3 regions of the Pseudomonas sp. MF08875 genome follow, and region 2 is predicted to be linked to each of the others. Evidence: predicted binding sites of a transcription regulator. Region 2 holds the regulator's gene; each other region holds the start of a gene.
What was found. Region 2 encodes sigma-54, which starts transcription at its own class of promoters, with help from an activator protein. Its sites were predicted from a motif close to ANTGGCATNNANNTTGCTNT; they were not measured.
Positions count from the first base shown of each region.

Region 1 (4,235 bases), on a different contig from region 2:
GTGGGCGGCGCGCAGGGACAGGGTCAGGCGTTCGCACGCGGTTTCCAGCCAGGCTTCATCGGCCGGGGCCAAGCGGCAATGCTGGCGCAGCCCCGGCAGGTCGAGGAAGGCATTGGCGCAACCCTGGCGCTGTTGCTGGCGCTCGCGGGCTTGGGCGACAAGGCGTGCCGCGCTGGCGGTGTCGCCGCCGGGTTGGGCGGTGGGGTTGAGGGCGGTGGCTTCGCGGGCGACGGTCAGGTGCAGGTCGATACGGTCGAGCAGCGGCCCCGAGAGCTTGTTGCGGTAACGCTGGACCTGCTCCGGCGTGCAGCGGCACCGCCCGCTGGGTTCCCCCAGGTAGCCGCAAGGGCAAGGGTTCATCGCCGCCACCAGTTGGAACCGCGCCGGGAAACGCACCCGGTCGCGGGCCCGGGCGATCACGATATGGCCTGATTCCAGGGGCTCGCGTAGAACCTCCAGGACCTTGCGGTCAAACTCCGGCAACTCGTCGAGAAACAACACGCCGTGGTGGGCTAGGGTGATTTCCCCGGGCTGGGGTTTGGAACTGCCGCCCACCAGCGCCGGGCCGGAGGCCGAGTGGTGGGGCTGGCGGAATGGCCGCTGCGGCCAGTGGCGCAGCGGCATCAGGCTGGCCACCGATTGAATGGCTGCGACTTCCAGGGCTTCGGCCTCGCTCAATGGCGGCAGCAGGCCGGGTAAACGGCTGGCCAATAGGGTTTTACCGGTGCCTGGCGGGCCACTTAAAAGTAGGTTGTGGGCCCCGGCCGCGGCGATCAGCAGGGCCCGCTTGGCGGCCACTTGGCCCTGCACTTCGCTCAAGTCGGGGTAGGGTTTGTTGGCCAACAGCAGGCCGTTGGACGTGAACGGCTCCAGGGGCGTGTGGCCGTTGAAGTGGGCGACCACTTCGAGCAGGTGTTCTACCGCGATCACCTTCAAGCCCGAGGCCAGGCAGGCCTCTTCGGCATTGGCCCGGGGCACCACCAGCACGCGCCCGGCCTGGCGCGCCGCCAACGCTGCCGGGAGTACACCGCGCACGGGGCGCACGGCACCGGACAAGGCCAGTTCACCGAGGAACTCGACTTCTTCGATGGCCAGCATGGGCACCTGCACGCTGGCGGCCAGCAGGCCCAGGGCGATGGCCAGGTCGAAGCGCCCGCCGTCCTTGGGCAGGTCCGCAGGGGCGAGGTTCAAGGTGATGCGCCGTGCCGGAAACTGAAAACCCGAGTTGATGATGGCGCTGCGCACCCGGTCCTTGCTTTCCTTCACGGCGGCTTCCGGCAGGCCCACCAGGGTGAGCGCGGGCAGGCCGTTGGCGAGGTGTACTTCGACGGTGACGGCGGGGGCTTCAACGCCCACCTGGGCGCGGCTGTGGACGATGGCCAGCGACATGGAACCTTCCTTGATGGGCACAGAGAACCGCATCCTGCGGGTCCGGGAAGGGTAGTCGAGGTGTGAAGGCGAGGCGGGGGTGACAGGGTTGCAAGACGTATCGGGCGGCCACGCCCATCGGTGGCGACGGGCGTGGTGGCGAGGTTACTGCGGGGGCGGGTTGAGCTTGGCTTCCAACTCCGCGACTTTCGCCTCAAGGCTTTCCAGGCGTGCGCGGGTGCGGGCCAGGACGACCATTTGGCTGTCGAATTCTTCCCGGCTGACCAGGTCCAGTTTGCTGAAGCCGCTTTGCAGCAGGGCCTTGAACTGGCTTTCGATTTCATTGCGCGGCAGCGCGGTGTCGCCGCTGAACAAACGGGAAGCGTGGCCGCTCAGGGCGTCGAGGAGGTCTTTGGGCGCGAGCATGGGAAAAGTCCTGGGAACAGATGGCCGGCAGTGTATCACGGGGTGTCTGCCCGCCAGGGCAGGGGCGGCCGCACGGTTATCGCGCATCGGTTGCGCCACGGCTGCACCGTTTTTGTGCGTAACCCGGCGGGCGATGGCGGCAAAAGGCCAATGGCCGTTGGCAAGCGATTGATATGGTGGGTTTTTCTAGAGATGGCAAGGTTTCTGCTTAGTGCCTGATGACCCATGCACTGATGCAGTCGCTGTGACGAACGCAGTGCGCCGGGATGGCTGAGTCGGGCCGACGATGCGTTACAAAGCCAGGCACTGCGCTTAGACTTGAGCCGGGTTTGTTTTCCTGGGGCAAGTCCACCAATTCGGGAGAGAGTTTTCATGAAGCTAGTCACTGCCATCATCAAGCCGTTCAAGTTGGACGACGTACGCGAGTCGCTGTCCGAGATCGGCGTGCAGGGCATTACCGTTACTGAGGTCAAAGGCTTCGGTCGGCAGAAAGGCCACACCGAGCTGTATCGCGGCGCGGAATACGTGGTCGATTTCCTGCCTAAGGTGAAGATTGATGTCGCCATTGACGACAAGGATCTTGATCGGGTTATCGAGGCGATAACCAAGGCAGCCAACACCGGCAAGATCGGTGACGGCAAGATCTTCGTGGTCAATCTGGAACAGGCTATTCGCATCCGTACCGGCGAAACCGATACCGACGCAATCTAAGCCGCCAAACCCAACGCCCCAGGAGAAACACTATGACTCTGCGCACATTCGCAGGGCTTGGAGCCCTGTTGTCCCTCGTAATGCCCAGCCTGGCTATGGCGGCAGACGAAGTGGCGGCTCCAGTCCTCAACTCCGGCGATACCGCCTGGATGCTGACCTCCACAGCCCTGGTGCTGTTCATGACCATTCCCGGCCTGGCGCTGTTCTACGGCGGTATGGTCCGCTCGAAAAACATCCTGTCCGTACTGATGCAGTGCTTCGCCATTACCGGCCTGATTAGCATCCTGTGGGTTGTCTACGGCTACAGCATTGCCTTCGACACCACCGGCATGGAAGCGGGCGTCGTCAACTTCAACTCCTTCTTCGGCGGCCTGGGCAAGGCGTTCCTGGCGGGCGTTACGCCAGCCAGTATCACTGGGCCGGCGGCCTTGTTCCCGGAAGCGGTGTTCATCACCTTCCAAATGACGTTCGCCATCATCACCCCGGCGCTGATTGTCGGTGCCTTCGCCGAGCGCATGAAGTTCTCTGCGATGCTGATCTTCATGGCCATCTGGTTCACCCTGGTCTACGCGCCGATTGCGCACATGGTCTGGTCCGGCAACGGCGGCTTGATGTGGGACTGGGGCGTGCTGGACTTCGCTGGCGGCACCGTGGTGCATATCAACGCCGGTGTGGCAGGGTTGGTGGCGTGCATCGTACTGGGCAAGCGCAAAGGCTTCCCGACCACACCCATGGCCCCGCACAACCTGGGCTACACCCTGATGGGCGCGGCGATGCTCTGGGTCGGTTGGTTCGGCTTCAATGCCGGCTCCGCCGCCGCCGCCAACGGCACGGCTGGCATGGCGATGCTGGTGACGCAAATCGCTACCGCCGCCGCTGCGCTGGGCTGGATGTTCGCCGAGTGGATCACCCACGGTAAGCCAAGCGCCCTGGGCATTGCCTCCGGTGTGGTGGCGGGCCTGGTGGCCATCACTCCGGCCGCGGGCACCGTAGGCCCGATGGGCGCCCTGGTGATCGGCCTGGTGGCCGGTGTGATCTGCTTCTTCTGCGCCACCAGTCTCAAGCGCAAGCTGGGCTACGACGACTCTCTGGACGCCTTTGGCGTGCACGGCATCGGCGGTATCGTCGGTGCGATCCTCACGGGCGTATTCGCTGCTCCGGCCCTGGGCGGCTTTGGTACGGTGACGGATATCGCGGCGCAAGTCTGGATCCAGTGCAAGGGCGTGGGCTTTACCGTGGTCTACACCGGTATTGTCACCTACGTGATCCTCAAGGTGCTGGATGCGGTGATGGGCCTGCGGGTGAGCGAAGAGGAAGAGGCTGTCGGCCTCGATCTGGCGCAACACAACGAGCGTGGCTACAACTTATAGGCAGCCTGTGTAAGGCGTAAAAAATGCCCGGCTTGCCCGGGCATTTTTTTGTCTGGGGTTTGTCGATTGCCAGGTGGGCCGAATATCTTTCAGACCGCATGCTTTCAGACGGCCGAAGGCTTACAGCTTTGCAGGAAGATTAGGCGCTTTGTTTTTTTCGTGGGCGCGCTAGAATGCGCGCCGAACCTGTGTGTAACGGTGGCGAGCGGTAACGTCTAGGCGGTCGGTCGTGGTGCCAGAGCAGGTTGACCGACAGGCGCTGGGCGGCTGGTACGGTGTTTCTCTTGAGCGGCATCGCCACGGTGGTGCGTGCAAAGCCTTCGTCGTGAAGCACGGTGACGAGGCGCAACCCCTGGCTAC
Region 1 covers NZ_JCBCUW010000014.1:59,707-63,941, reverse strand. Annotated here, with positions in the region: gene AC19YT_RS10505 (YifB family Mg chelatase-like AAA ATPase) at 1-1,389, opposite strand, end outside; gene AC19YT_RS10500 (accessory factor UbiK family protein) at 1,534-1,794, opposite strand; gene glnK (P-II family nitrogen regulator) at 2,167-2,505, shown strand; gene AC19YT_RS10490 (ammonium transporter) at 2,538-3,875, shown strand.
Region 1: the regulator sigma-54 is predicted to act here: its motif matches at 1,986-2,005, upstream of glnK (P-II family nitrogen regulator).

Region 2 (4,235 bases):
TGCCATCGACCATGCTCTCGGGGGTGCGCCCAGCTCTTACCTGGCAAGGAAACTGGCCGGCAACGCCGACGAACTTGGCGGATGCCCGGGCATGCAGGCCCAGCTTGTTGATGATTTCAATTTCCAGAGCGGGCATCGCGATGTAGATCCTTTCAACTGAGGTCGCGGTGGCGGACCTGGACATTCTTCAGGGACTGCTGCAGGACCCGGCCCAGGCGTTCGGTCAGGTAGACAGAGCGGTGATGTCCGCCCGTACAGCCAATGGCGATCGTGACATAGGCGCGGCTGCTGGCGGCAAAGCGGGGCAGCCACTTGAGCAGGTAGGAAGAGATGTCCTGGAACATCTCCTCCACATCCGGCTGGGCGGCCAGGTAATCGGCAACGGGTTGGTCCAGGCCTGACTGGGCGCGCAGTTCGGGCTTCCAGTAGGGGTTGGGCAGGCAACGCACGTCGAACACCAGGTCTGCATCCACCGGCATGCCGCGTTTGAACCCGAAGGACTCCACCAGGAAGGCTGTGCCCGGTTCAGGCTGGTTCAGCAGGCGCAGCTTGATGGTGTCACGCAGTTGATAGAGGTTCAGGCTGGTGGTGTTGATCTTCAGGTCGGCCAGATCGGCAATCGGCCCCAGCAGGTTAGTCTCATCGCTGATGGCTTCGGGCAGGGAGCGGTTGGCGCTGGTCAGTGGATGCCGGCGTCGGGTTTCCGAGAAGCGCTTGATGAGGGTTTCTTCGTCGGCGTCTAGGTACAGCACTTCGCACTGGATGTGCCGGCTCTTGACTTCCTCCAGCAACTCCGGGAAACGCGACAGGTGGCTGGGCAGGTTACGGGCGTCGATGGACACCGCGACCAGCGGTTGAGCCAGTTCCGTGTGGATCAGGGCCCGTTCGGCCAGTTCCGGCAGCAGGCCTGCCGGGAGGTTGTCGATGCAGTAGTAGCCGTTGTCCTCCAGGACATCGAGGGCGGTACTTTTACCGGAGCCGGAGCGGCCGCTGACGATTATCAGGCGCATGCTATTGGCCGTTCTGCTCGTCCAGGACGACCTGGTACAAGGCTTCGCTGCTCTGGGCGCTGCGCAGTTTTTTGCGCACGTCTTCGCGGTCCAGCATGCTGGCGATCTGGCGTAGCAGCTCCAGGTGGGCATCGGTGGCCGCTTCCGGGACCAGCAGGACAAACAGCAGGTCGACCGGTGCACCGTCGATGGCGTCGAAATCGATGGGGGCGTCCAAGTGGATCAAGGCGCTGATGGGCGACTCACAACCCTTGAGACGGCAATGGGGAATGGCGATGCCGTTGCCGAAGCCGGTAGAGCCAAGCTTCTCACGGGCAATCAGGCTCTCGAAAACATCCTGCATTTCCAGATCGGGAACTTGATCCGCGATCAGGTTGGCAATTTTTTCGAGTGCGCGCTTTTTACTGCCGCCCGGCACGTTCGCGAGGGAACGGCCGGGGGTCAGGATATTTTCAAGTCGGATCATGGGTGGGGAGTGTTAACGACCGGTCGCGCCCTGGAGGAGGCTTTGGGTCTTTTCCTTATGCTTTTTGAGTTGGCGGTCAAGCTTGTCGGTGAGCAGGTCGATGGCAGCGTACATATCGTCATGTTCGGCATTGGCAACGACCTCCCCTCCGTGAATGTGCAGGGTGGCTTCGATTTTCTGCTTCAGTTTTTCGACATTCATCGTCACCTGCACATTGGTGATCTTGTCGAAGTGCCTTTCGAGTCGGTCGAGTTTTTCGCCGATATAGGCCCGCAGAGGTTCGGTCACTTCCAGTTGGTGTCCACTGATGTTGACTTGCATACAGCTTCTCCTTCGTTGCCAGTGCATAAGGCGGCAGGCCGGTTTGCCTGCCACTTAGGTTGTGCTCGAAGACCTGCTTTTGGGCGAGACGTCAAGCACACCCTGGAACGCTGTGGCGTAACCCGTTACATCAGCCGCTTGCGTTCGCTTGAAGGCGCAATCCCAAGGGATTCGCGGTACTTGGCGACGGTGCGGCGGGCTACCTGAATGCCTTGTGCCTCCAGTAAACCAGCGATCTTGCTATCACTCAACGGCTTTTTCTGATTTTCCGCGGCAACCAGTTTTTTGATGATCGCGCGGATCGCCGTGGACGAGCATTCACCGCCTTCGGAGGTGCTGACATGGCTGGAGAAAAAATATTTCAGTTCGTAGATGCCGCGGGGCGTGTGCATGAATTTCTGGGTGGTTACCCGGGAAATGGTCGACTCGTGCATGCCCACCGCTTCGGCGATGTCGTGCAGAACCAGGGGTTTCATCGCCTCGTCGCCGTACTCGAGAAAGCCGCGCTGATGCTCGACGATTTGGGTAGCAACCTTCATCAGGGTTTCGTTGCGGCTCTGCAGGCTCTTGATAAACCAGCGTGCTTCCTGCAATTGGTTGCGCATGAAGGTGTTGTCGGCGCTGGTGTCGGCGCGGCGCACGAAACCGGCGTATTGCGGGTTGACCCTTAGACGCGGTACCGACTCCTGGTTGAGTTCGACCAGCCAGCGGTCGTTATCCTTGCGCACGATGACGTCGGGGATGACGTATTCGGCCTCGCTGGACTCGATCTGCGAACCTGGGCGCGGGTTGAGGCTCTGCACCAGTTCGATGACCTGGCGCAGTTCATCTTCCTTGATCTTCATGCGGCGCATCAGCTGGCTGTAGTCGCGGCTGCCGAGTAGGTCGATGAAGTCGCTGACCAGACGCTTGGCCTCGGTCAGCCAAGGGGTCTTGGCGGGGAGTTGGCGCAGTTGTAGCAGCAGGCATTCGCCCAGGTTGCGTGCGCCGATTCCGGCCGGCTCGAACTGCTGGATGCGGTGCAGTACGGCTTCGATCTCGTCGAGTTCGATGTCCAGTTCCGGGTCGAAGGCTTCGAGGATTTCCTCGAGGGATTCGTCCAGGTAGCCCTGGTTGTTGATGCAGTCGATCAGGGTCACGCCGATCAGGCGATCGGTGTCGGACATCGGGGCCAGGTTCAATTGCCACAGCAGATGGCTTTGCAGGCTTTCACCGGCCGATGTGCGTGTGGTGAAGTCCCACTCGTCGTCATCGTTACTCGGCAGGCTGCTGGCGCTGGTCTGGTAGATGTCTTCCCAGGCGGTGTCGACGGGCAGTTCATTGGGAATGCGCTCGCCCCACTCGCCATCCTCAAGGTTGTCCACCGTCGGGGCGCTTTCCTGGTAGGAAGGTTCCTGAACGTCGGCATTAGGTTTCTGTTCGACGTTGTCGGCCAGTGGATCGGCGTTGTCGAAGTCGTCGCCTTCTTCCTGGCGTTCGAGCATCGGATTGGATTCCAGAGCCTCCTGGATTTCCTGTTGCAGGTCCAGGGTCGACAATTGGAGCAGGCGGATGGCCTGTTGCAGCTGCGGTGTCATCGTCAGCTGCTGGCCCATTCTCAAGACTAGCGATGGTTTCATGGCAGGGGCTTAACACCTTATTTGCCGGCGCACATGCGCCATCCACTACAGGGCGCCGGAGCGCCAAACTTAAGCAAATTATATGCCTGAAACTGGAGTGCTTGCCTAGGGCGCCGCAATAATAAACTTTTCAGAGTTCACTGCTGGCCGCCCTGGCGAAAAGCCAAACTCCACGCTTACAGGCGGAACTCATGGCCCAGGTACACTTCCTTGACCAACTCGTTGGCAAGGATGGTGGCAGAGTCGCCTTCGGCGATCAGCTGGCCGTCGTTGACGATGTAGGCGGTTTCGCAGATATCCAGAGTCTCGCGCACATTGTGGTCGGTGATAAGCACACCGATGCCCTTGGCCTTGAGGTGATGGATGATCTGTTTGATATCGCCCACCGAGATCGGGTCCACGCCGGCGAAAGGTTCGTCGAGCAAGATGAATTTTGGTGCTGTGGCCAGGGCTCGGGCAATTTCCACGCGGCGACGCTCGCCACCGGAAAGGCTCATGCCCAGGTTGTCGCGGATGTGGCTGATGTGGAACTCCTGCAGTAGGCTTTCGAGCTGTTTGCGCCGGCCAGCCTTGTCGAGCTCCTTACGGGTTTCGAGGATGGCCATGATGTTGTCGGCTACCGACAGTTTGCGGAAGATCGACGCTTCTTGCGGCAGATAGCCGATACCGGCCTTGGCGCGGCCATGCATGGGTTGGTGGCTCACATCCAGGTCATCGATCAGGATGCGGCCTTGGTCGGCCTGTACCAGACCCACGATCATATAGAAGCAGGTGGTCTTGCCGGCGCCGTTGGGGCCGAGCAGGCCGACGATCTGGCCG
Region 2 covers NZ_JCBCUW010000046.1:23,421-27,655, forward strand. Annotated here, with positions in the region: gene AC19YT_RS22435 (HPr family phosphocarrier protein) at 1-136, opposite strand, end outside; gene rapZ (RNase adapter RapZ) at 153-1,010, opposite strand; gene ptsN (PTS IIA-like nitrogen regulatory protein PtsN) at 1,012-1,476, opposite strand; gene hpf (ribosome hibernation-promoting factor, HPF/YfiA family) at 1,489-1,797, opposite strand; gene AC19YT_RS22455 (RNA polymerase factor sigma-54) at 1,923-3,416, opposite strand; gene lptB (LPS export ABC transporter ATP-binding protein) at 3,593-4,235, opposite strand, start outside.

Region 3 (4,235 bases), on a different contig from region 2:
AGCCTGGCGCAACGAACTCAGGGCCTCGGCGGATTCGGTGAACAGCTCGCTGATAAATTGCCCGTGGCTGCGCTGGCCGCTGATGGCCAGCAGCATCTCGGCCGCCGGGTTCATGTACTCAAGGCGCAGGTCGGCGTTGAGCAGGATGGTCGCGGTGGTCAGGTTGTCGAGAAGCAAGCGGTGCAGTGCGTCGCTGATGGTCATTAGGACCTCTTTTGGAGCATGTCGCGCCCGTAGGGCACGCGCTGGTACGAGGAAAATGCAAAAACCAAACCAAGGCTCCGAAAAGAAGCGCCAAAGCCTTGAAACAGGCGTTTGAGGCGCTGTTTAGTGGCGCACGGCCAATATCGGTGGGTGGTTTCGAACCAAAATGGGCTGAGGAGTTACTTTGTTGAGGTGTGTTGCACCAATATAGTGCATAAGTGCGAAGGCTGCTGGGCGGGGACGTGAGCCTTGGAGGATAGAGGGGCTGAGCTATTTGCCAGGGCGCGAGTGAACCTCTGTGGGGGCGGGCCATCAGCCAGCATCTAGGATGTATGGGCTGCTGTCATCGCGGGCAGGCCCGCTCCCACTGAGGGTGTTAGAGGGCGCTGTCCTGACGGGTGGTGGAGGTGCTGCCGGTAGTCAGGTGAGTGCAGCCGAACGAGAGGATGCAAGCGATGGGCAGCATGAGTGCCAGGGCGCGGGCGTGTTTGAGCATGGTGTCTTCCTTGGGCGTTGTCGGTTGGGCCGGCAAGCTTACCCAGGGCGACGGGTGGGGAATGCCGGGCGCGGCGGCGCGCGCCAGGGAAGGGCGGTGGTTTTGATGTCAGAGATTTCAGCCATGAAAAAGGCCTCCCGAAGGAGGCCTCTGTTACGCCGCTTGCGCAAGCGTTACCGGATTAGCAGCTGTAGTACAGCTCGTATTCCAGTGGGTGTACGAAGGTGCGGACCTTGATTTCTTCTTCGCTTTTGAGGGCGATGTAGGCATCGATGAAGTCGTCGCTGAACACGCCGCCCTTGGTCAGGAACGCACGGCCCTTGTCCAGTTCTTCCAGGGCTTCTTTCAGGCTGCCGCACACTTGCGGGATTTCCTTGGCCTCTTCAGGCGGCAGGTCGTACAGGTTTTTGTCGGCAGCGTCGCCTGGGTGGATCTTGTTCTGGATGCCGTCCAGGCCTGCCATCAGCAGGGCGGCGAAGCCCAGGTACGGGTTGGCAGCCGGGTCCGGGAAACGGGCTTCGATACGGCGCGCCTTAGGGCTGGAGACGTAAGGAATGCGGATCGAGGCAGAGCGGTTGCGTGCCGAGTAGGCCAGCATGACCGGCGCTTCAAAGCCTGGGACCAGACGCTTGTAGGAGTTGGTCGAAGGGTTGGTGAAGCCGTTCAGGGCCTTACCGTGCTTGATGATGCCGCCGATGAAGTACAGGGCGGTGTCGGACAGGCCGGCATAGCCTTCGCCGGCGAAGGTGTTTTTGCCATCTTTGCCGATGGACATGTGTACGTGCATACCCGAGCCGTTGTCGCCGTACAGCGGCTTAGGCATGAAGGTCGCGGTGCGGCCATAGGCCACGGCCACGTTGTGCACGCAGTACTTGAGGGTCTGAACTTCGTCAGCTTTCTTCATCAGGGTGTTGAACTGCACACCGATTTCGTTCTGGCCGGCAGTGGCCACTTCGTGGTGGTGCACTTCGATGACCAGGCCCATTTCTTCCATGGCGTTGCACATGGAGGTACGGATTTCGTGGTCATGGTCGAACGGCGGAACTGGGAAATAGCCGCCCTTCACGCCCGGACGATGGCCGTGGTTGCCGCCTTCGATGTCCTGGTCGGTCATCCACGAGCCTTGCTCGGAGTAGATCTTGAACATCGAACCGGAGATGTCGGACTTGAATTTGACTTGGTCGAAGATGAAGAACTCAGGCTCCGGGCCGACGAACACGGTGTCGCCGATGCCGGTGGACTTGAGGTATTCCTCGGCGCGGTGGGCGATGGCGCGAGGGTCGCGGTCGTAGCCTTGCATGGTCGAAGGGTCGATCACGTTGCAGACCAGGATCAGCGTTGGGTCTTCGGTGAACGGGTCGAGCACGGCGGTGGAGTCGTCCGGCAGCAGGATCATGTCGGAGGCTTCGATGCCTTTCCAGCCCGCGATGGAGGAACCATCGAACATCTTGCCTTCTTCGAAGAAGGATTCATCCAGCGCATCACGGGCCGGCATGGTCACGTGGTGCTGCGTGCCTTTGGTGTCAGTGAAGCGCAGATCAATCCACTTGACGTCATGATCTTTGATGAGTTGAACCGACTTCGACATATGTCCTCCGGGGTGGATTCGGGCTGGGTAGTGGAGAGCCCTTGGAATGTGGGTGATGCGGGCGCGAATACTCGGCCATGGCAACCTGCCTCACAAGGGAGCAAATTGCATGCCAGTGCCCCGAGTTGGGTTTTGCGTCCCTTTTACGCGCTTATAAACGTGCAAATCGTATAAAGCGCGTTTTTTACGCACTGCAATGTGGCGGCAAATACCGAAAACGCACCAATAAAGTGCGAGCAAAACCAATTGCAGATTAACTGGTTAAAGCTTGAGCAATTTCCGCTATAATCCGCGCCCCCCTTTTTCGGCTGGCCCTGCGCGCGCTGTTTTCATGAAACTAATCGTAAAAGTCTTTCCCGAGATCACCATCAAGAGCCGCCCGGTACGGATGCGTTTCATCCGCCAATTGGCCAAGAACATCCGCACCGTGCTCCGCGACCTGGACCCGGCCGTGGTGGTGAACGGCGTGTGGGACAACCTCGAGCTGGAAACCCGCGTCACCGAGCCCAAAGCCTTGAAGGACATGACCGAGCGCCTGAGCTGCATGCCCGGCATCGCGCATTTTTTGCAGGTCGACGAGTACCCGTTGGGGGACTTCGACGACATCACCGAAAAGTGCCGTTTGCACTTTGGCAGTGAGCTTGAGGGCAAGATTTTTTCCGTGCGCTGCAAGCGCGCCGGCAAGCACCCGTTCAGCTCCATGGACGTGGAGAAATACGTCGGCAGCAAGCTGCGTCGCGAGTGCGGCGCCGCCGGAATCTCCCTCAAGGCGCCGCAAATCGAAGTGCGCATGGAAATTCGCGACCAACGGTTGTTTGTGATCCATAGCCAGCACAACAGCATTGGCGGTTATCCGTTGGGTGCCCTGGAACAGACCCTGGTGCTGATGTCTGGCGGTTTCGATTCCACGGTGGCGGCCTACCAGATCATGCGCCGTGGCCTGATGAGCCATTTCTGCTTCTTCAACCTGGGCGGGCGTGCCCACGAACTGGGCGTGATGGAAGTCGCGCACTTTATCTGGAAGAAGTACGGCAGCTCCCAGCGCGTGCTGTTTGTGAGCGTGCCGTTCGAGGAAGTGCTGGGGGAAATCCTCGGCAAAGTCGATAACAGTCATATGGGCGTGGTATTGAAGCGTATGATGTTGCGCGCTGCCTCGCGGATTGCCGACCGGCTGGACATCGACGCCCTGGTGACCGGCGAGGCGATTTCCCAGGTGTCCAGCCAGACGCTGCCCAACCTGTCCGTGATCGACTGCGTAACCGACAAACTGGTGCTGCGCCCACTGATCGCCAGCCACAAGCAGGACATCATCGACCTGGCCAACGAAATCGGCACCGCCGACTTCGCCAAGCACATGCCCGAGTACTGCGGGGTCATTTCGGTGAACCCCAAGACCCACGCCAAGCGCCCGCGCGTGGAGCACGAAGAGAAAGAATTCGACATGGCGGTGCTCGAGCGTGCGCTGGAGAACGCCAAACTGGTGCCGATCGATCGGGTGATCGACGAATTGGGCCAGGATTTGCAGATCGAAGAAGTCAGCGAAGCCCTGGCCGGCCAGATCGTCATCGACATCCGTCACCCGGATGCCGTTGAGGACGCGCCGCTGGAGCTTGCCGGCATCGACGTACAAGCGTTGCCGTTCTATGCATTGAACGCTCGTTTCAAGGAACTGGACCCTACTCGCCAGTACCTGCTGTATTGCGACAAAGGCGTGATGAGTCGCCTGCATGCCCACCATTTGCTCAGTGAGGGATATGCCAATGTGCGCGTTTATCGACCGAGCTAAGAGCCCGGGGCTGTACGCCTGTGGCCTGCGTCACCGGCCCCCCGACGCCGCCGTCAAGCTGTAACGGCAAGGCCTGACTCTATTGAAAATCGCTGCCACGACCTGTCAGCACACCGAATCCTCTGATCGAGATACACAAGTGATCGAAAATCTACGCAACA
Region 3 covers NZ_JCBCUW010000002.1:28,364-32,598, forward strand. Annotated here, with positions in the region: gene glnL (nitrogen regulation protein NR(II)) at 1-204, opposite strand, end outside; gene glnA (type I glutamate--ammonia ligase) at 882-2,288, opposite strand; gene thiI (tRNA uracil 4-sulfurtransferase ThiI) at 2,620-4,074, shown strand; gene typA (translational GTPase TypA) at 4,214-4,235, shown strand, end outside.
Region 3: the regulator sigma-54 is predicted to act here: its motif matches at 2,386-2,405, upstream of glnA (type I glutamate--ammonia ligase).